DNA from 4 places in the Kitasatospora sp. NPDC086801 genome. Region 2 is predicted to be linked to each of the others. Evidence: riboswitches for the same ligand, from Rfam matches in the RefSeq annotation. Region 2 holds a riboswitch; each other region holds the start of a gene.
The links. Region 2 has a riboswitch for cobalamin ahead of ACIPLC_RS08130 (cobalamin biosynthesis protein). Riboswitches for the same ligand answer to the same signal wherever they lie in the genome.
Positions count from the first base shown of each region.

Region 1: it holds a riboswitch for cobalamin, as region 2 does, so the genes downstream of both, ACIPLC_RS11685 (prenyltransferase/squalene oxidase repeat-containing protein) here and ACIPLC_RS08130 (cobalamin biosynthesis protein) in region 2, are expected to answer to the same signal.
Region 3: it holds a riboswitch for cobalamin, as region 2 does, so the genes downstream of both, metE (5-methyltetrahydropteroyltriglutamate--homocysteine S-methyltransferase) here and ACIPLC_RS08130 (cobalamin biosynthesis protein) in region 2, are expected to answer to the same signal.
Region 4: it holds a riboswitch for cobalamin, as region 2 does, so the genes downstream of both, ACIPLC_RS06560 (FecCD family ABC transporter permease) here and ACIPLC_RS08130 (cobalamin biosynthesis protein) in region 2, are expected to answer to the same signal.

Region 1 covers NZ_JBIVAX010000007.1:138,050-143,389, forward strand. Annotated here, with positions in the region: gene ACIPLC_RS11675 (CbiQ family ECF transporter T component) at 1-316, opposite strand, end outside; gene ACIPLC_RS11680 (hypothetical protein) at 327-1,364, opposite strand; gene ACIPLC_RS11685 (prenyltransferase/squalene oxidase repeat-containing protein) at 1,493-3,406, opposite strand; cobalamin riboswitch at 3,510-3,654, opposite strand; gene ACIPLC_RS11690 (flagellar hook-length control protein FliK) at 4,275-4,772, opposite strand; gene ACIPLC_RS11695 (prenyltransferase/squalene oxidase repeat-containing protein) at 4,807-5,340, opposite strand, start outside.
Region 2 covers NZ_JBIVAX010000004.1:269,878-275,217, reverse strand. Annotated here, with positions in the region: gene ACIPLC_RS08135 (alpha/beta hydrolase family protein) at 317-1,438, opposite strand; cobalamin riboswitch at 1,865-1,998, shown strand; gene ACIPLC_RS08130 (cobalamin biosynthesis protein) at 2,133-3,098, shown strand; gene ACIPLC_RS08125 (cobyric acid synthase) at 3,172-4,710, shown strand; gene ACIPLC_RS08120 (putative cobaltochelatase) at 4,707-5,340, shown strand, end outside.
Region 3 covers NZ_JBIVAX010000036.1:46,120-51,459, reverse strand. Annotated here, with positions in the region: gene ACIPLC_RS29085 (CoA transferase) at 1-1,135, shown strand, start outside; gene ACIPLC_RS29080 (MerR family transcriptional regulator) at 1,155-1,937, opposite strand; gene ACIPLC_RS29075 (serine hydrolase domain-containing protein) at 1,989-3,257, opposite strand; cobalamin riboswitch at 3,538-3,760, shown strand; gene metE (5-methyltetrahydropteroyltriglutamate--homocysteine S-methyltransferase) at 3,925-5,340, shown strand, end outside.
Region 4 covers NZ_JBIVAX010000003.1:315,591-320,930, forward strand. Annotated here, with positions in the region: gene ACIPLC_RS06535 (amino acid ABC transporter permease) at 1-789, shown strand, start outside; gene ACIPLC_RS06540 (amino acid ABC transporter ATP-binding protein) at 786-1,583, shown strand; gene ACIPLC_RS06545 (CGNR zinc finger domain-containing protein) at 1,698-2,288, shown strand; gene sodX (nickel-type superoxide dismutase maturation protease) at 2,285-2,656, opposite strand; gene sodN (superoxide dismutase, Ni) at 2,973-3,368, shown strand; cobalamin riboswitch at 3,456-3,594, shown strand; gene ACIPLC_RS06560 (FecCD family ABC transporter permease) at 3,684-4,766, shown strand; gene ACIPLC_RS06565 (ABC transporter ATP-binding protein) at 4,766-5,340, shown strand, end outside.

The sequences.
Region 1 (5,340 bases), on a different contig from region 2:
GGTCGTGCGGGGTGATGCCGGTGGCGAACACGCAGCGGAAGACCACCCGGATCGCCACCACGGTCAGGGCCACCCACAGGTAGTAGGTGAACCCGCGCGCCCACGGGGCTTCGCTCCGGCGGGCGGTGACCACGTAGCCGAGCACGGCGAGGACGAGGAGGAGCAGCAGCGGGTTGGTGGTGCGGCTGGCCGCCGTCGCCAGGGCGAGTGCCCACGTCCACCAGGCCAGTGGATGCAGGTTCCGGGGGCTGCGCCGGCTTCCCGCGCCCTGCCCGGGGGCGGGCTTCGGGGAGCCGGCGTCGCGCTTGTCGGGCATGGTCACCGGATCACTCGGCCCGTCGGCGGCGCTGTCGCGCGACGACCACGGTGGCCACGCCGAGCACCACGACGAGGACGGTCCCGATCACGGCGGGGATCATCGACCCGGAGTCGTGCGGGGCGTCGGCCACCGGGTCGGCGTTCACCACCCCGCCGGGCACGGCGGGGGTGGACGTCGGCGCGGCCGCTGCCGCAGCCCTCTGCGGCGGCTGGTCGCCCGGGGTGTCCGTCGGCGGCGCGGTGGGCGGCTCGACCGGCACCGGCACGGCGGGCACGGGCGTCGGGTCGGGCGCGCCCGGCGGAGTGATGCCGTCCTCGGGGGTCACGGGGGTACCGGCCCCCGTGGGCTTGGCGGGCGCGGGCGGCCGGGCTCCGCCCGCCGGGGGCTTGGCGGGGGCCGGGGAGCGGCCGGTCCCGGCGCCACCGACCGTGCCGGTGCCGCCGCTCGAACCACTGCCGGAACCGCCGGTCGTACCGGTGGCGCCCGTCGACCCGCCCCCGGAACTGCCGGAGGCACCACCGGAGCCACCGGAGCCATCGGGGCCACCGGAACTGCCGGAGCCGCCCGTGGTGCCCTGGCCGGGGTCGGCCGGCTGCCCACCGGGGTCCGAGTTCTGCGCGCGCACGCTGTCCGGCGAGAAGGTCGGACGCCCCTTGGTGCCCTCGACGTTGGTGCCGCCGAAGATCCACAGGTCGACGCTGCCGGGCTTCGGCTGGTAGCTCATCGCGCCCAGCTGGCTGTACGACCAGCTGTTCTCGCCCGGATCGGCGTGCCAGTACGACCAGTAGGCCGTGGCCGGGGGCGTCAGGACGCACTTCTCCTGATCCGGGGTCGGGTACTGCTTGCCGCCCTGGAAGCCGCTGTAGCCGATGCGGCAGACGAACGCCGGACCGTCGTGCCCGGTCCCGGTGGTCTTCCAGCCGCCCTGGTTGAGCAGCGTGTACCCGGTGGTCGGGGTGGTCCCGCAGGAACGCAGCAGCGGGCCGCCCCACTTGCTGAAGTCCACGGCGAGCACCACGCCGGACGTGGTGGTGCACTGGTCCATCGGCAAGGGCGCCGCGGACGCCGGGGCGGTACCGACGGCAACGCCACCGAACGCGAGGCCGGAGGTCAGGGCCGCTGCCCCGGACAGCCGGGCGAGTCGCCGACCCCGTCCCCGGCCCAGTCCCCGGCTCACCGGTGACGCCCCGGGGTGGACGCGGTGCGGCGACGGGCGACGAGGACGGCCGCGGCTCCGAGCGCGGTCAGCAGAGCGGCACCCGCCGTCAGCGCCAGGGCCTGCGTTCCGGTACTGGCCAGGTTGCCGGACCCGGCGCCCGCCGGAACCCCGGCTGCGGGGACGCCACCGTCCTCGGCCGGGGCGTCGACGCCACCGGCCGGCCAGGTGCTCGGGCCGCCGGTGGCCGAGGGTGCGGCGGTGACCGGGGCGGGCCCGGTCGTCGTGGGAGCGCCCGTCGGGGTCGGAGTGCCTGTGGGCGTGTTGGTCGGTGTGCCGGTGGGGGTCTGCGTCGGCGTACCCGTGGGCGTGTTCGTCGGCGTCCCGGTGGGGGTCTGCGTCGGCGTACCCGTGGGCGTGTTCGTCGGCGTCCCGGTGGGAGTCGGCGTCGGCGTACCCGTCGGAGTCGGCGTCCCGGTAGGAGTCGGCGTCGGGGTGCCTCCGACGTTGCGGGACAGTGTGCCGAAGGAGATGCCGGTGGCACCGCCGAGCCCCTGCGTGGACGCCCGGACGTCCGATCCCCGCTGACCGCCCGTGGCGACGTTGAACCCTCCGTCGCCGTTCTGCTGGCCGGCGAGGAAGTCGCGCGCCTTGGCGATCTGGGCGCTGTAGGCGGACTGGCGCAGCGTCAGGCCCTGGACGGCGAGGGCGGCCGAGTTGGTCGAGTCGCCGGCCGCGCCCGGGAACCCGCCGTCGGGCAGCTGCCGCGCGGCCAGCCAGCCGGCCCCCTTGTCGACCGCCTGCGCGGCCTCGTCCCCGGGGACGAGGGAGAGGGCCATGACGGCCATCGCGGTGCTGTCCACCTCGGAGTCGCCGGTGGCGGGGATCAGGCTCGGCCAGGAGCCGTCGGCGTGCTGGAGGCTCTTCAGGTAGGCGATCGCGGGAGCGGCGCCCGTCGAGTCCCCGCCCCGGAGCTGGGCCATGATGCCGAGCGCCTGGGAGAAGACCGAGGTCGCGTAGGTGTAGTTGCCGGGGGCCGCGCAGCCGGTGTTCTGGTCGGCCTTGGCGCACACGAGGGCGGCCAGGGCCGCGATCAGGTCGTGGCCGCCGAAGGCGCGCGGGTTGCGGCCGACCGCTTCGGCGAGCAGCGCCTCCTTGCCGATCGAGCCGCCGCCGGCGAACTCGGTGCCGATGCCGGTCCAGTCGTTGACGGTGCGTGCGCTGGCGTCCGTGCCCTGTTGGTCCAGGAAGTCGACGATCCTGCGCAGCGCGGCGTCATCGGTACCGGTGGCGGCGAGGGCGTAGGCGCCGTCGATGGTGAGGCCGAAGTCGGCGAAGGCCGGGAAGCCCTCGTAGTAGTGGCCGTCGATCAGGCGGGACGGGTCGGTGAGGTAGGCGCTGCCCTTGGCGGCGTCCGGGGCCCTTCCGGCGGGCGGGGTCGGCGGGGTGGTGGCGCCATTCGGATCGTGCCGGACGCCGGTGAGGTCGGTGCCGGTCGGGGTCAGGACGGCCTGCTCGGTGGCGGCCGGGTCCGGGTCGGTGGTCGACGTGTCGGGGCCGAAGCCGCCGGCCGTGCCCTGGCGGGCGGCGAGCCGGGCCTTGGCGGAGGCCAGGCGGGTGTCCTGGTCGGTGGCCCGGAAGGCCTGCGCCGCGCTCGCGGTGCTGATGGTGTCACCGGGGGCGCCGGCGTAGGGCACGAAGGAACCGTCGGCCTGCCGGCTCGCCGCGAGCTGGTCCGCGGCCTTCTTCGCGGCCGCCTGGTACTCCGGGGCGGCGCGCAGGGCGAGGCCGGTGGTGCCCGGGTCGGCGGCCGCGGTACCGGGGTGCCCGAACAGGACGGTGCCGCAGGCGGCGACCGCGACGGCGCCGGCGACCACCAGGGACGCGAGGTCCCGGTTTCTGTGACGTGCGCGACTGCTGCTGACCCTCACGACGACTCCCTGGTCGGTCGACGCGGGAGGCAACGGCGCAGCCGACGGCTCCTCGGACAGGGGCCGCCGTGACCGCGTCGTAGTCCGCGACGACGCAAGTGCTGTGTGAACAGTCCCCCGGTCCAGGCATTCCGGCTCACCCACCCCGAGGTGGGTCTACGGTTGCGGGTCAGCGCCGGAGTTGGACCGGCTTCCCCTGAATGCCGAGGGCAAAAAATCGGTTCATCAGACCATGGCGGCCGATGGGGAGTCAACGGGTCGTCATCCCGATCATCATCCCGATCACATCGCCTCGCCGACCGGTGCGCCGTGCGGTCACGGATCGGCTCCCGGCCGTGGCCCCTCCGGGCGGATTCCCCCCTCGACCGGCCGGGCCGTCGGCGAGGGAGGAATCAGAACAGCCCTGGGCCGACGCCGGACGGACGCTGCGGGAGGGCACGGACCTCGACTCGCTCGGAACGGTCGAACTGCCGACCACCGCCAGTGAGCGATTCGGCGTGCTGAGACCGCGCCTCCGCGAGATCCCAGCGGATGTCGGCCGATCGCAGGGCCGGGCGCTGCCCGTCGGCGGGGCCGCGCACCGCAGAGCCGGCCGAGGCCGCTCCGGCTGATGTGCCCGCAGACGCCACTGACGGCACCGCCGTGACTGTCAGGGCCAGAGCCGTCAAAGCCAGCAGACCCGACACTGCCGCCGAGTGCTTCACGCCGCCATGTGATCGCATGCCACAAAGCTCGAACATGCCGACGGGAAGGTGCCGGTCAACGATTTCGCTGATTCATCCCGCCGGCCTACCGGCCCTCCGACCAGAGGGCCGCACGTGAGTCGTGCGGGATGCGGTCCCACTGGCAGTCGGGGTGCCTCCGGACGTCAGGGCGCGGTGATGCCCGGCTGCGCGCCGGCGCCGAAGGACCAGCCCTCGACGTCGCCCGGCGCCGGGTCGTAGCTGCCCGCGCCCAGGTTGCTGTACGACCAGGCACCGCCGTGCTGGGCGTGCCAGTACGACCAGTAGGCGCTGCCGGTCGGGTTGGTGCAGGTCGTCGGCAGGGCGCTGATGGCGCAGACGAAGCCCGGGTAGCGCGGGTGGAAGGTGTACGGGAACCCGGCGCCGGTCAGGGCGGCGAGGCCGCTGGCCGGGTCGCCGGGCGCGCAGCCGGTCTGGATGCCGCCGCCGAGGGCGGTGAAGTCGACCACGACGGTGACGCCGGTGGTGCCGTCGCAGGCAGCGGCCTGCGCCTGTGGGGCCTGGACGGCGGAGGCGCCGAGCAGGCCGGCGGTCAGGGCCGCGGCGGCGGCGATCGAGCCGAGGGTGCGGCGGGCCGGACGGGCGAGCCGGGCGGGCCGGGCGGGCGCCATGGTGTCGGTCATCGGAGTACTCCTCACCGGATCAGTGGGACCGGGGTCAGCGGGTGGTCGCCGGGCAGGCCGGCACGGCCGCGTCCGGACGCGCCCCGGCGGCGGACAGGGTGGCCAGCGGAGTGCCGGCCAGGCCGAGGACGGCCTGCCCGGTGGCCCGGGCGCCGTTGGCCGGGTTGAAACCGGACGCGTCGTAGGCGACCGCGCCACGGACCGCCGGGTCGGCGGCGCAGCCCTGCTGGAGCTTGACCAGGCTGCTCCAGCCCTTGAGGCCGCCGGAGAGCAGCGCCTGCGTGGCCAGGCCGGTGGTGTTGGCGTTGGACGCGGCCGCCCCGGCGGCCGCGAAGCCGCCGTCGGCGTTCTGGTGGGCGGTCAGCCAGCCGAGCCCGGCGTCGGCCTTGGCGGTGCGGCCGGTCGCGGCCAGGGCCTGGGCCGCGAGCGCGGTGGCGTCCGGGTCGCCGGTGCAGGTGGCCTGACCGTAGGAGAGCGGGAAGCCGCCGTCCGCGCACTGGCTGTTCGCCAGGAAGTCGACGGCCGTGGCCGGGGCGCCGCCGGGGGTGCGGTGCAGGGCGATCACGGC
Region 2 (5,340 bases):
GCGGGGCATCACGGTCGCGCGGATTCCGAGACGTCACGTCGAGCAGTCTTCCCCTTGTACCGGCCTTCTGTCACATCCGGTTGGCTGTACGGACGGGCTGTCGTCGACGGCACCTCCCCAAGATCGGGCAACAATCGGGCAACAGAGGCAAACCGCCTGGCCGGAAACAGGTGGCGGGGTCATGCCATCCCGATTTGGCCCCCGCAGCAGTGGTCGCCGTACCCGCTCGACCGGTCACGCTCCGTGGCTGACACGTGATGTCCGGGCGCCGAATAGGGGTCCGGTGGGGGTGACTTCTCGAACGGGGGGGCTGGGTTCAGAGAAGGGGGGTGAGCCAGCGGCGGAGGAGTTCGGTGTAGTGGGTGGGGGCGGAGTTCCAGAGGGTGGCGTGGTCGGCGCCCGGGAAAGGGCGGAGGCTGACCACACCGGGGCGGGCGGCGGCGAGGCGTTCGGCGGCGCGGAAGGGGGCGACCTGGTCGTCGGGGCTGTGCAGGAGGAGGGTGGGGACGCGCAGGTCGGTGCCCTCGGCGATGCGGCTGAAGTCGGCGAGGTCGACGCCGGTGCGGCCCTCGGCGGCGAGGGCCCCGAGTTCGGCGGCGGCGCCGGTGTAGCCGGCCCGGGCGGCGCCGCGGCGGGCGGTGGCGGGCAGGTCGAGGACCGGCGAGTCCAGGACGAGGCCGCTGATGGCGTGGGCCCAGGCGGAGCGGGCGGCCGTCTGGAGGGCGATGGTGGCGCCGAGGGACCAGCCGTAGAGGATGACCCGGCCGGCGCCGCTGTCGAGGGCGAGCCGTACCGCCGACTCGACGTCGCGCCACTCGGTCTCACCGAAGTGGCCGAGCCCGTCCGGGGAGGCGGGGGCGCCCTGGTCGCCGCGGTAGGTGACGGCGAGGGCGGGCAGGGCGAGGCGGTCGAGGACGGGGAGCACCGCGAGGGTCTGCTGCCGGTCGGTGCCGGGGCCGTGGATGAGGATCACCCAGGTGCCGCGTTTGCCGTCGAGGCGCCAGGCGGGGAGGGCGCCGAGTTCGCCGTCGGCGGCGGTGTCGGTGAAGGGGAGGCCGAGCGCCTCGGTGGGGTCGCCCAGATGGACGCGGGGGGTGAAGCGGACCTCGGTGCCGGGGGTGAGGGTGCCACGGTCGGCGCGGACGAGGCGGCGGGTGACGCCGTTCTCGTCGCTGTGCAGGACGTCCTCGACGACGGCGTGGCCGTGGTCGTCCCATTCGACGGCCCAGCGGCCGGGACGCAGGCTCTCGGGGCGGCGGTTGAAGGTGATCCGGCCGGCCGCGAGGCTCCGCACCAGAACGGGGCCGGACCCCTGGACGGCGGTCGCCGGGTGGACCATCCGTTCGGAGGCCCGGCGGCCGATCACCAGGACGGCGGCCCCGGCGGCCCCGGCGCCGACGGCGGCGGCCGCCACGACGGCCGCGGTTCCCCAACGCATATCGCTCCCCGCTCTGCTGGTCTGCTGGTCTTGGACCGGACGGTTGGTCTTGGACCGGACGGTGTTCGGGCACCAGTTCACCGGGGGCCCGCGCGGGCGGCCACCGGGCTGGGCCGTCCGGGTCACGGCAGGGCTACGGGTGGGCGGGTCAGACCGGGCCGCGGCGGGACCGCGGGCGGGGGGCTGGCTGCGTCGCATGGGAACGAACGGTAGGGGCGGGGGGCGGTGGGCCCCGGCCGCCGAACGCACGAAGCGGCCCCGGAGGCCCCTCCGGGGCGCTGGACGATCGGACAGGGTGTCATGCCCCTGCGGGCGGGCGGAGCGGAGGTGGCGACGACGTGCCGACGTGTGACCAACCCCTCCGTGACCTCGGTTGACTCCCGGTTCGGCCGCGTGATGGGATCCTGGGGCCAAACGGAGGCATGCAGAGGAAGCCGGTGCGAGTCCGGCGCGGTCCCGCCACTGTCACCGGGGAGCACGCTCGGAACAGTTGCCACGGCGGGCCGTCAGAAGCCGCTGGAAGGCCCGGGGGTGCGTCCGACCCGGAAGCCAGGAGACTCTCGCCCCCGGTACGTCGATCCAGGGCGCGGACCCTGAGTGAGGACACGCGCGCGATGCAGGCTGCCCCGACCCGCCGGACCCCACGCGGCCTTCCGCCGAACCCGTCGAACCCCTCGAACTCGTCGAACCCGTCGTGCGCCCGCTGACCCGCGCCGCCGCGTTCGCGCTGGGCGCCGCCGCGGGCTTCGCCGCCGACGCCCGCTTCGCCGACCCCCGGCGCGGCCACCCGGTGGCCGTCTTCGGCGGTGCGGCGACCCGGCTGGAGCGGCGGGTGTGGCAGGACGACCGGGTGGCCGGCGCCGGGTACACGGCGCTGTGCGTGGGCGCGGTCGCGGCCGGCGCGGTGGCCCTGGACCGTACGGTGGGCCGGCGTCCGCTGGGCCGGGCCGCGCTGGCGGCCGCCGCGACCTGGACGGTGCTGGGCGGCACCTCGCTGACCCGGGAGGCGCGCGCCATCGGCCGGTCACTGGCCACCGGCGACCTGGCGGCCGCGCGCGAGCGGCTGCCGCACCTGTGCGGGCGGGATCCGAGCGCGCTGGACGGGCCGCAGATCGCCCGCGCGGTGGTCGAGTCGGTGGCCGAGAACACGGCGGACGCCGTGGTGAACGCGCTGGTCTGGGGCACCCTGGCGGGCACGCCGGGGCTGCTGGCGTTCCGCGCGGTGAACACGCTGGACGCGATGGTCGGCCACCGATCGCCGCGGTACGCCCGGTTCGGCTGGGCCTCGGCCCGGCTGGACGACGTGGCGGGCTGGCCGGGCGCCCGGCTGACGGCACTGCTCACGGTGGCCGCCGCACCACGGCCGCGAACGGCCTGGCGGGTCTGGCGGCGGGACGGTTCGGCGCACCCGAGCCCGAACGCGGGCCAGGCGGAGGCCGCCTTCGCGGGCGCCGTGGGCGTCCGGCTGGGCGGGACCCTCCAGTACGGGGAGCGGGTGGAGCACCGGCCGGTGCTGGGCGCGGAGTTGCGGCCGGTGACGGTGGACGACATCGAGCGGGCCTGCGTGCTCTCCCGGCGGGTGGGCGTGCTGGCCCTGGGTACGACGGTCGCGGGGCACGTCCTGCTGCGGGCGTTCCGGAGCAGGAGGGGAAAGGCGTGAACGAGCGCGGAGAGCGAACCATCGGAAGGTGCGCAGTGCGCGAAGCGCCTGCCGGGCGAAGCGGGGTGGACGCATGAGCAGGGCGATACTGGTCGCCGGGACGACCTCGGACGCGGGCAAGAGCGTGGTGACCGCGGGCATCTGCCGCTGGCTGGCCCGGCAGGGGGTGCGGGTCGCGCCGTTCAAGGCGCAGAACATGTCGCTGAACTCCTTCGTCACCGCCGACGGCGCCGAGATCGGCCGGGCGCAGGCGATGCAGGCGCAGGCGGCCCGGGTGGAGCCGGAGGCGGCGATGAACCCGGTGCTGCTCAAACCGGGCGCGGACGGCCGCAGCCAGGTGGTGCTGCTGGGCCGGCCGGTCGCCGAGGTGGGCGCGCTGGACTACCGCGAGCGCAAGCCCGTCCTGCTGGAACGGGCGCTGGAGTGCCTGGCGGATCTGCGCCGGCGCTACGAGGTGGTGGTCTGCGAGGGCGCCGGTTCGCCCGCCGAGATCAACCTGCGGGACCGGGACATCGCCAACATGGGCCTGGCGACGGCCGCCGGGCTGCCGGTGGTGGTGGTCGGGGACATCGACCGCGGCGGCGTCTTCGCGGCGATGTACGGGACGCTGGCACTGCTGTCGGCGGAGGACCAGCGGCATGTCGCGGGCTGGTTCGTCAACAAGTTCCGCGGCGACGCGCGGCTGCTGGCACCCGGCCTGGAGATGCTGCACGGGCTGACCGGCCGTCCGGTGCTGGGCACCCTGCCGATGCTGCCGGGCCTGTGGCTGGACGCCGAGGACTCGCTGGACCTGTCCACGGTGGTGGACCGGGTGGACGTCGGTGGCCCGCTCGGGGCGGACGTCCTGCGGGTGGCCGTGGTGCGCTTCCCCCGGCTGTCGAACTTCACCGACCTGGACGCGCTGGCGCAGGAGCCGGGCGTGCTGGTGCGCTGGGTGACCCGGCCGGAGGAACTGGCCGACGCCGACCTGGTGGTGCTGCCCGGCACCCGGGCCACCGTGGCCGACCTGGCCTGGCTGCGCGCACGCGGCCTGGAGCCGGCGCTGAAGGCGCGGGCGGCGGCCGGACTGCCGGTCCTCGGGGTGTGCGGCGGCTACCAGATGCTGGCACGCGGGATCGAGGACGAGGTGGAGTCCAGGGCCGGCTCGGTCGAGGGCCTGGGCCTGCTGCCGACGCACGTACGGTTCGGCGCCGAGAAGGTGCTGGCGCGGCCGGTCGGCGAGGCGTACGGGCAGCGGGTCGAGGGGTACGAGATCCACCACGGGGTGGTCGCGGTCGAGGGCGGGGAACCGTTCATGTCCGATGACGACGGGCAGGGCCTGGACGGCTGCCGGGTGGGCTCGGTGTGGGGCACCACCTGGCACGGCGCGCTGGAGAACGACGGCTTCCGCCGTGAACTCCTGCGCGAGGTCGCCGCGTTGGCGGGCCGGGCGTTCGTGCCGGCGCCGGACACCTCGTTCGCCGAGGCGCGCGAGGCCCGGCTGGACCGGCTGGGCGACCTGATCGAGGAGCACGCGGACACCGACGCGCTGTGGAAGCTGATCGAGGGCGGGGTGCCGGCGGCCGGATCGCTGCCGTTCCTGGCGCCCGGAGCACCTGGGGAGTATGCATGAGTGACGTCCGCTATCCGTTCACCGCGATCGTCGGCATGCCCGACCTGCGGCTCGGTCTGCTGCTCAACGCGGTCTCGCCCGCCGTGGGCGGCGTGCTGGTGCGTGGCGAGAAGGGCACCGCCAAGTCGACCATGGTGCGCGCGCTGGCCGGCCTGCTGCCGTCCCTCGCGGCCGTCGACGGCTGCCGGTTCGCCTGCGACCCGACCGCTGCGGACCCGCAGTGCCCGGACGGGCCGCACGACCACCCGTCGGCGTCCGAACGCCCGGCCCAGCTGGTCGAGTTGCCGGTCGGCGTGGCCGAGGACCGGATCGTCGGCTCGCTCGACCTGGAACGGGCGCTCGCCGAGGGCGTCAAGGCGTACGAGCCGGGGCTCCTCGCCAAGGCGCACCGCGGCGTGCTCTACATCGACGAGGTGAACCTGCTCCAGGACCACGTCGTGGACCTGCTGCTGGACGCCGCCGCGATGGGCCGCTCGTACGTCGAGCGCGAGGGCGTGTCGGTGCGGCACGCCGCCCGCTTCCTGCTGGTCGGCACGATGAATCCGGAGGAGGGCGAGCTGCGGCCGCAGCTGCTCGACCGGTTCGGCCTGACCGTCGAGATCGCCGCCACCCGGGACCCGGCCGAGCGCG
Region 3 (5,340 bases), on a different contig from region 2:
AGACTCCGCGAATCCCTCCCAGGCGCTGGGCTTCCGGTTCTACCGCACGGCGGACGATCGCTGGGTCATGCCCCTCAATCCGTATCCCAGGATCAAGGTCGCCGCCCAGCGACTGCTGGACGTCCCGGACGACCCGGACCGGGTGGCGACGGCCATCGCCCGCTGGAAGGCCCGCGAACTGGAGGAGGCCGCCGTCGCGGCCGGAGTGGTCCTGCCGATGCTGCGGACCACCGGCGAACTGCTCGCCGAGCGGCACTACCGCGAGGCCCTCGCCGACCTCCCCCTGATCGAGATCACCAGGATCGCCGACAGCGCGCCGGAACCGTTCCCCGACGGTGCCGTCGATCCGCTGTCCGGGATCCGGGCGCTGGGCATGGGCCATGTGATCGCCGGCGCCGGCCTCGGCCGGGCCCTCGCCCTGCACGGCGGCGACGTCCTCAACCTGTGGCGCCCCGGCGAATTCGAGCACGACCTCACGTACGCGAGCGCCAACGTCGGCGTACGGTCGGCGACCGTGGACCCCTACCGGGAAGAAGGCGCCCGGCGGATCAGGACACTGCTCGCCTCGGCGGACGTCTTCTACGCCAACCGCAGGCCGGGGTACCTGGACAAGATCGGCCTCTCCGCGCAGGAGGCCGCGCACCTGCGCCCCGGGATCATCCACGCCACCGCCTCGCTGAACGGTGAACGGGGCCCCTGGGCGGACCGCGTGGGCTTCGACCAGACAGCGGGAAGCCTGGTCGGCATGATGCTGCTCGAAGGGGACGGGGAACGCCCCGCGCTGCCGCCGGTCCTGGTGGTCAACGACTACATCGTCTCCTGGCTGATGGCCGCCGGTGTCGTCGAGGCGCTCACCCGCCGGGCCACCGAGGGCGGCAGCTACCGGGTGCACGTCTCACTGACCCGCGCCGCACTGTGGATCCTCGGCATGGGCGTGTTCGACCGGGACTACGCCCGCGAGACCGCCGGACGCGGCGAGGAGCACGCCTACCTGGCTCCGGAGACCTTCACGGCGGACACGCCGCTCGGGCGCTATCAGGGCGTCACCGACCAGGTGCGGATGTCCCGCACCCCCGGCCGGTACCGCACCGTCCTCGTACCCCGGGGCTCCTGCCGCCCGCAATGGGAGCAGTGACGCCGCGACCCCGGGCCGGTCAGGGGGAGTCCGGCCCGGGGATGCGGACGCTGGCGGAGCGGAGCCTGGTCTCGACGAGTGCGACCAGGCGGGCCCCGGCCGATCCCCGGGCTTCGCCGTGGTGGGCGATCAGCTTGTACCGGGCCGCGGCCTCGGTGCGGGCTTGCAGGCCGGTCACGATCTTCAGCTGTGCGGGGTTGGCGAGGAAGTGGTCGGCCGCGGCGGTGGCGAGTTCGGCGATCCGCGGGTCGTCCGGGTCCCAGGCCGTGGCTTCGTAGCCGCGCTTGAGCAAGGCGACGAACCGGGTGTCCTGCAGGGCGTGTTCGACGTCGGCGAGGTAGCCGTCGAAGCCCTCCGGGACGAGGGCTCTGGCCAGCACCCAGCCCTCCCTGGTGGCCGCCACCTCGTCCGGGGTGAAGCCGAGGCCGGGCATCCGCTCCAGCAGTGCCACGGCGCGGTCGGGCAGCAGGGCCCGGTCGCCGTCGGCGAGCCGGTGCAGCGTGTCGCGTCGAACGGTCAACTCCTCGATCCGTTCGGTGAGTTGCCGCTCGACGTCGGCGAGCGTGGTGGAGAACAGCGCGGCGTCGGCGTCGAGCAGGGGCCCGGTCTCGGCCAGCGGCACCCCGGCGGCGGCCAGCGTCCGGACCTGCACCAGCCGCAACAGGTCGGCCGATCCGTACCGCCGGTACCCGGAGCCGTCGCGTTCCGGCTCCCCGACCAGGCCGAGCTTGTGGTAGTGCCGCACCGTCTTCACCGTGACGCCGACGAAGGCCGCCGCCTGCCCGATCGTGACTCCGTTCATCCGCCCATCCTGCCCCGTGTTCGAGCTCGGCGGCTACCGTGACCTCGGCGGCTACCGTGATCTCGTCGACTCCTTCGAGCTCGGCGGCTGAGCGGAGCACCTCAGAGCGTCGGCCGGGCCGGATCGGCCTGCCCGCCGCAGAACACCTCGTCCGCAGAACACCTCGTCGACGAGCCGGTGCATCGCCGCCTGGAACGCCCCGCCGATGGACAGATCGGCGTCGTCCACGCAGTTCAGCGCGGCGGTCAGGGTCTTGCTGCCGTCGGGTGTGCTGTACATCAGCGCCGCGTGGCCCACGGCGGCGCCGTTGTGGGAGATGACGGTGCCGCCGCCGTCCGTCTTCACCACGAACACGCCCAGGCCGTAGTCCATGTTCGGGATGCCCGTCGGGTGCGGGGTGCACATCTCGGCCAGCAGCGGGGCCGGCAGGAGCCTGCCGCCCAGCAGCGCGGAGATGAAGGTGTGGAGGTCCCGGGTGGTCGAGATCATGTCGCCGCCGCTGGAGATCCAGGAGGGGTTCTGGCGGGTGATGTCGATGGTCCTCCGTTCGCCGGCCTCCTCGTACCGGTAGTAGGCGTGGGCGTGCGGCTCGGGGATCTCCGGCGAGGCGTCCGGCGCCACGGTGCCCGACAGCCCGAGCGGCCCCAGGATCAGCCGCCGCATCTCCTCGGCGACCGGGCGGCCGGTGACCTTCTCGATCAGCAGCCTGGCCAGCACGTAGTTGGTGTTGGAGTAGCTCCAGCCGGCCCCCGGTTCGAACCGGGCCGGCTTGGACAGCGCCAGCCGTACCAGCTCCTGCGGCCGGTAGGTCTTGAAGCGGTCGTCCACCCACTCCCTGCCGGTGGTGCTGTAGGGGATGGCGATCCCCGGCACGATCGTCCCGTCGTCGTAGACCTCGCCGGTGTGGTTGAACACCCCGCTGGTGTGCTGCAACAGCATCCGCACCGTGATCCGCTCGTCCAGCCCGAACCCGGGCAGGTGGTCCGCCGCCGGGGTGTCCAGCCCGATCCTGCCCTCGGCCACCAGGTGCAGCACCAGGGTCGCGGTGAAGGTCTTGGTGTTGCTGCCGATCCGGACGTGCCCGTTCGCCGGCGGCTTCGCGGCGCCGCCCAGTTCGGCGGCCCCGGCGCTGCCGACCCACTCGCCCCGCTCGTCGTGCACGCGCAGCGACACCCCGACGAAACCGGAGTCGACGATCTCCTCGATCGCCTGCTGTAGCCCTGGGCGGTCCTGCCCGGCGGCGGCGGCCGTCGGCGACTCGGCGCCGTACGCGGGGGTCCGCAGGGTGCTCCCGTGCTGGCCGGAAGAGGTGAGGGACATGGTGGTGTGCTCCTTCGCATCGGTGCTGCCCGGGTCGGCGTCGTGCCGCTGAGAGGAGCTTCCGCCCTGACCCGAGGTCAACCTCAACGGTGATCCGGCTCACAGCCGCCTCCCGGGCCCGGGGCGGCTCCGGGAGCGGGGCGCCGGCCCGTTCGGGCGGCCGCCGAAGCTCGTACGCGTCCGGCCGCGTCCCGCACGGCGATCGCCGTGGGCCAGGCGACGGCGTCTCACCATGCGAACAGCTGCCGCGATTTCCGCTTCGGCCCGCGCGTTTTGCCCCTAAGCTGACGGCGCAGCTGGTTCGCCCCGTCCGCCAGGCAGGGCGTCGCAAGAGGGAACCCGGTGGGAATCCGGGACTGCCCCGCAGCGGTGAGTGGGAACGACCGCCGTCATACGCACTGGGCCCGGATCGGGTCTGGGAAGCGACGGCCAGTAGGTACCGGACGCCAACAGGCCCGGTGCGCCCACGAGTCCGAAGACCTGCCCGCTGCCCGCCCGCGGACCGTTCCGCGTGCGGACATCCCGGTGACCTCGAGGGCGGGTCGGCGAACACACCAGGCGGATCGGGCCCGCGCGTCCACGGCGGCCGCCGCCCGGTTCGTCATCCCTTCGCGCTCTCGTCCCGTCCCCGGGCACTTGAGGAGACAGACTCGCGAAGGAGAGTCCCTTGACAGCGAAGTCCGCAGCCGCGGCGACCAGGGCCACCGTGTACGGCTACCCCCGGCAGGGCCAGGGCCGGGAGCTGAAGAAGGCGATCGAGGGGTACTGGAAGGGCACGGTCACCGCCGACGCCCTGCGGGACACCGCGGTCGGCCTGCGCCGGGAGAACTGGGCGCAGCTCGCCGAGGCCGGTGTCCGGGAAGTGCCCACCGGCGACTTCTCGTTCTACGACCACGTGCTGGACACCACGGTCGCCGTCGGCGCGATCCCGGCCCGCCACCGGGCGGCCGTCGAGGCGGACGCGCTGGACGGCTACTTCGCGATGGCGCGCGGCACCCAGGAGGTCGCGCCGCTGGAGATGACCAAGTGGTTCGACACCAACTACCACTACCTGGTGCCCGAACTCGGCCCGGACACCGTCTTCACGGCCAACCCGGACAAGGCCGTCGGGGAATTCCGGGAGGCACTGGCGCTCGGCCACGAAGCCCGGCCGGTCCTGGTCGGCCCGCTGACCTACCTGCTGCTCGCCAAGCCGGCCCCCGGTGTCGCCGAGGACTTCCAGCCGATCACCCTGCTGGACCGGCTGCTGCCCGTCTACGCGCAGCTGCTGGCGGACCTGAAGGCGGCCGGGGCGCAGTGGGTCCAACTGGACGAGCCCGCCCTGGTGCAGGACCGCACCCCGGCCGAACTGAACGCCGCCGCCCGCGCCTACCGTGAGCTGGGCGGCCTGCCCGACCGTCCGAAGCTGCTGGTCGCGAGCTACTTCGACCGTCTGGGCGAGGCCCTGCCGGTGCTGGCCAAGGCCCCGGTCGAGGGCCTGGCGTTGGACTTCACCGGCCCGGCCGTCGGGAACCTGGACGATCTGGCCGCCGTCGGCGGGCTGCCCGGCAAGCGGCTGGTCGCCGGGGTGGTCGACGGCCGCAACATCTGGATCAACGACCTGGAGAAGTCGCTGGCCACCCTGGCGACCCTGCTCGGCCTCGCCGAGCGGGTCGACGTCGCGCCGTCCTGCTCCCTCCTGCACGTGCCGCTGGACGCCGCCGCCGAACGCGACGTCGACCCGCAGATCCTGCGCTGGCTCGCCTTCGCCAAGCAGAAGGCGAGGGAGGCGTCGTTGCTGGCCCGGGGCCTGCGCGAGGGCACCGGGGCGATCGCCGCCGACCTCGCCGCCAACCGCGCCGACCTCGCCTCGCGCGCCAAGTCGCCGATCACCCACGACCCGGCCGTCCGCGCCCGTACCGCCGCCGTGACCGGGGCCGACGCCCGGCGGGCGCAGGCCTACCCCCAGCGGGCCGAGGCCCAGCGCGCCCGGCTCGGCCTGCCGCTGCTGCCGACCACCACGATCGGCTCGTTCCCGCAGACCTCCGAACTGCGCATCGCGCGGGCCGACCTCACGGCGGGCCGGATCGACGCCGCCGCGTAC
Region 4 (5,340 bases), on a different contig from region 2:
GACAGCATCGTGCACGGCATGGTCGTCACGCTGGAACTGACCGTGCTCGCCATGCTGATGGGCGTGGTCGGCGGCATCGTCCTCGCCGTGATGCGCCTGTCCCCGAACCCGCTGCTCTCCGGCACCGCCTGGATGTACATCTGGGTCTTCCGCGGCACCCCGGTGCTGGTGCAGCTGGTGTTCTGGAACTTCCTCGGCCTGATCTGGGCCAAGCTGTCGATCGGCGTCCCGTGGGGGCCGGAGTTCTGGTCGGCGAACACCAACGTCCTGATCCCGACCTTCGTCGCCGCCCTGCTGGGCCTCGGCCTCAACGAGGCCGCCTACATGGCGGAGATCGTCCGCGGCGGCATCCAGTCGGTGGACGAGGGCCAGACCGAGGCCGCCCACGCGCTCGGCATGAGCCGGTTCCAGACCATGCGGCGGATCATCCTGCCCCAGGCCATGCGGGTGATCATCCCGCCGACCGGCAACGAGACCATCTCGATGCTCAAGACCACCTCGCTGGTCAGCGTGATCTCCCTGGAGGAGATCTTCCGGGCCGGTCAGGTCATCTACTCCCGGAACTACCAGAACATCCCGCTGCTGATCGTGGTCAGCCTCTGGTACCTGTTCTTCACCTCGCTGCTGACCATCGGCCAGTACTACATCGAGCGCTACTACGCCCGCGGCTCCAACCGGACCCTCCCGCCCACCCCGCTGCAGCGACTGCGGGGCCTGTTCGCCGGGAAGCCCGCCCCGAAGACCGGCGTCGACGTCGTCCCGGGGCTCGAGGGAGGTGGTCACGTATGACCGACCTGAGCAAGACCCCGGCCGCCGCCACCGGACAGCCGATGGTCCGCGCCGAGAGCGTCCACAAGTCCTACGGCTCCGTGCACGTGCTCAAGGGCATCGACCTGGAGGTCAGGCAGGGCGAGGTGTTCTGCCTGATCGGCCCCTCCGGCTCCGGCAAGTCGACCTTCCTGCGGTGCATCAACCACCTGGAGAAGATCAACGGCGGGCGCCTCTGGGTGGACGGCGAACTGGTCGGCTACCAGCAGAAGGGCGACAAGCTCTACGAGCTCAAGGACCGCGAGGTCGCCGTCAAGCGGCGCGACATCGGCATGGTCTTCCAGCGCTTCAACCTGTTCCCGCACATGACGGCCGTCGAGAACGTCATGGAGGCCCCGGTCCAGGTCAAGGGCGAGGGCAAGGCCGCCGCCCGGGAGCGGGCGATGGTCCTGCTGGAGCGGGTCGGCCTCGCCGACAAGGCGAGGAACTACCCCTCCCAGCTCTCCGGCGGCCAGCAGCAGCGCGTCGCGATCGCCCGCGCGCTGGCCATGAAGCCCAAGCTGATGCTGTTCGACGAGCCCACCTCGGCGCTCGACCCCGAACTGGTCGGCGACGTCCTCGACGTCATGCGCGGCCTCGCCGAGGAGGGCATGACCATGGTGGTCGTCACCCACGAGATGGGCTTCGCCCGCGAGGTCGGCGACGCGCTGGTGTTCATGGACGGCGGTGTGGTGGTCGAGTCCGGCAACCCCCGCGAGGTGCTCACCGACCCCCGGCACGAGCGCACCCGCGCGTTCCTCTCCAAGGTGCTGTAGAGCCGTACCCACCGGCGCCCGGCAGGCTACTCCTGCCGGGCGCCGAACGTTTTCCCCACCCGGGTAATAGGCTGGACGCAATCAGCCCGTTACCGACCTTTTGGAAGGACCTCCGTGGAGCTCGCCTCGTACGCCGATCTCGCCGTTCGGCTGGTGAACACCGAGGAGCCCGAACGCGGCACCGACACGCTGACGTCCGTGGACGCGGTGCGCGGCCTGTTCTCCGACTCCTCGCGGGCCTCCGCCCAGGCCGACGAGTCCGACCTGCCCCGGCTGCGGGCGGTGCGGACCAGGCTGCGCGGGGTCTTCGAGGCCGCCGCCGAGGGCGACGAGATCCGGGGCGTCGACCTGCTGAACAGCCTGCTGATGGAGTACCCGGTCAGCCCGCTGGTCTCCGGGCACGACTACCTGGACGACGCCGGCCGGCCGCGCTGGCACCTGCACCTGGCCGACAACTCCCCGACCGCCACCGCCCACTTCAGCGCGGTCGCCTGCATGGGCCTGGCCGTCCACCTGACCGAGCTGGGCGCCGACCGGCTCGGCATCTGCCAGGCCGCACCCTGCCGCAACGCCTACCTGGACACCTCGACCAACCGCTCCCGCCGCTACTGCTCGGACCGCTGCGCGACCCGCGCCAACGTCGCCGCGTACCGGGCCCGCAAGCGCCAGGAGGCCGAGGCCGCGGCACTCGGCGCCACCGGCTAGGGCGCCTGGAGCTCCTCCGCCCAGACGCCCAGGCGGCGGGCCAGGCCCGGCACCCGGGCCTGGCCGGTGGTCAGCAGCAGCCGCTCCAGCCGCCGCCCCGGCGCCAGCCAGGCCGGGCGCGGGCGCAGCCGCAGCAGCACCCGGCCGAGCACCAGGTCGTCCGGCACCGGGCCGTAGCTGCGGCTGTCGCTGTCCACCGGCCGGTTGTCGGACAGCAGCCACCAGCCCCGCTGGCGCCGCTCGGCGGCCCGCTTCACCACCAGCAGGTCCTGCTGGAAGGGGTGCCGGAAGAGCACCACCGCGCCGGGCCGGATCGGCGCGCCGTAGCGCACCAGCAGTTGGTCGCCCTCGCGCAGGGTCGGGACCATCGACGGGCCCGCCACGTCGACCAGCCCGAACGGCACCGCGCCGCCGCCCCGGCCCCGCCCCCGGGGTTCCGTGCCCACCGGTTCCGTGCCCGCTGGTTCCGTGCCCGCCGGTTCCGTGCTCCGCGCCACGACTCCTCCTCCCGGACCACCCGGTCCCAGTCTGCCGTACGGACCGTCACCCCGTTCGATCCGTTCGATGTCCGGATTACCCCGGTTGCGGGTCCGTCTTTTGCCCTAGGCCCATCGCCCGATCGCGAAACCCCGGGGACGGAAGGGTAATCTCGGGCGCGGGAAGACGATCTAAGGAAGGACTCCCATGTTCTCTCGTCTGTTTGCACCGCGCGCCACCGCTCACGCCCACTGTGACCTGCCCTGCGGCGTGTACGACCCGGCGCAGGCCCGGATCGAGGCCGAGTCGGTCAAGGGCACCCAGGAGAAGTACCAGGCCAACGAGGACCCGGCATTCCGCACCCGCGCCCTGATCATCAAGGAGCAGCGTGCCGAGGCCGTCAAGCACCACATCTCGGTGCTGTGGAGCGACTACTTCAAGGCCCCGCACTTCGAGAAGTACCCGCAGCTGCACCAGCTGATCAACGACACCCTGAAGGCCGCCTCGGCCGCCAAGGCGTCCACCGACCCGGCCACCGGCCAGGCCCTGCTGGACCTGATCGCCGAGGTCGACAAGATCTTCTGGGAGACCAAGAAGGCCTGAGCCTGACAGGTCGCCACCCGACCGCCCCCGTCCGCAGCGCCGGACGGGGGCGGTCGTGCGTTCACGCCCCATCCGATCCGGTAAGGGTTGCCTAGCCTGAGTGGCTGTTATGCTGCCAGGGCGTCCGAGGGGGAAGTCCGGTGTGAATCCGGCGCTGACCCGCAACGGTGAGCGCGGCCCCAGAACCGCGCCAGCCCGATCGCCCTCGGCCGCTGAACTCCCGACAACTCGCCGTGGACTGCGAGGGGATGGCGCCCGGGCCCGTGCCCGACCGGTGCCGCCCCCGCGCACCCGCGGCCCGAGGCAAGGCGCACCGTGAGCAGCACCGCAGCCGCGGGCAGTGGCGCAACGAGCCCGCCCGCCCGTCGAATACCCGCCGTCCCGCTCGCCGTCGGCCTGGCCGCCGCCCTGGTGCTCTCCCTGCTCTGCGGCGTGGCGCTGGGCGCCTCCGGGATCGGCCTGCCCCGCGTCCTGCGGCTGCTGGCCGCCGGGCTGACGGGCGGACGGCTGGAGGCGGACGAGGCCGCCGCCTACGCGATCGTCTGGGAGATCCGGCTGCCGCGCGCCGTGCTGGCCTCCGTGGTCGGCGCCGGGCTGGCCGCCACCGGGGTCGCCGTCCAGGCCCTGGTGCGCAACGCGCTGGCCGACCCCTTCGTGCTCGGCATCTCCTCCGGCGCGGCCGTCGGCGCCAACGCCGTGCTGCTGCTCGGCGCCTTCGCCTCGCTCGGGATGTGGGCGATCTCGGCCTCCGCGTTCGGCTCCGCGCTGGTCGCCATGGTGCTGGTCTACCTCGCGGCGCGAACGGCCTACGGGCTCACCCCGCTGCGGCTGGTGCTCACCGGCACCGCGCTGTCCTACGGCTTCTCCGCCGTCACCGCGCTGATGGTCTTCGCGGCCGCCCGCGGCGAGGCCGCCCGGGACGCCATGATGTGGCTGCTCGGCAGCCTCGGCGGCGCCACCTGGGGCTCGGTGCCGATCGCCGCCGTCACCGTGCTGGCCGGCCTGGCGTACCTGGCCTGCGCCGCCGGCCGGCTGGACGCGCTCGCCATGGGCGACGAGACGGCCGCCTCGCTGGGCGTGGACCCGGACCGGCTGCGCCGCGAGCTGTTCGTGGTGACCGCCGCCGTCACCGGCACGGTGGTGGCCGTCAGCGGGGCGATCGGCTTCGTCGGGCTGATGGTGCCGCACCTGGCCCGGATGCTGGTCGGCGCCGGGCACCGCCGGGTGCTGCTGGTCGCGCCGCTCGCCGGGGCGCTGCTGCTGGTCTGGGTGGACATCGTCTCGCGCACCCTGCTGGCGCCCGCCGAACTGCCGGTCGGGGTGGTCACCGCGGTGCTCGGGGTGCCCTGTTTCCTGCTGCTGATGCGCCGTCGCGGCTATTCCTTCGGAGGCCGCTGATGGATCTCTCCCTGGACTCCGTCTCGGTCGAACTGGCCGGCGCCCGGCTGGTCCACGACGTCGCCCTGGACGCCGCCGCCGGGCAGGTGGTCGGGCTGGTCGGGCCGAACGGCAGCGGCAAGTCGACGCTGCTGCGCTGCGTCTACCGGGCGCTGCGGCCGGCTGCCGGGGCCGTCCGGCTGGACGGCGCGGACCTGCACGCGCTGACCGCGCGCGAGGCCGCCCGGCGGGTGGCCGCGCTGCCCCAGGAGCACTCCGCCGAGTTCGACTTCACGGTGGCCGAGGTGGTCGCCATGGGCCGGCTCCCGCACCGGCGCGGACTGGGCGGACCGAGCCGGGGCGACCACGCGCGCTGTACGGAGGCGCTGCGCAAGGTCGGCGCCGAGCAGCTGGCCGGGCGGGGCTTCCTGAGCCTGTCCGGCGGCGAGAAGCAGCGGGTGCTGATCGCCCGCGCGCTGGTCCAGGAACCCCGGCTGCTGGTGCTGGACGAGCCCACCAACCACCTGGACATCGCCCACCAGTTGGACGTGCTGGCGCTGGTCCGGGAGGCCGGCCCGACGGTGCTCACCGCACT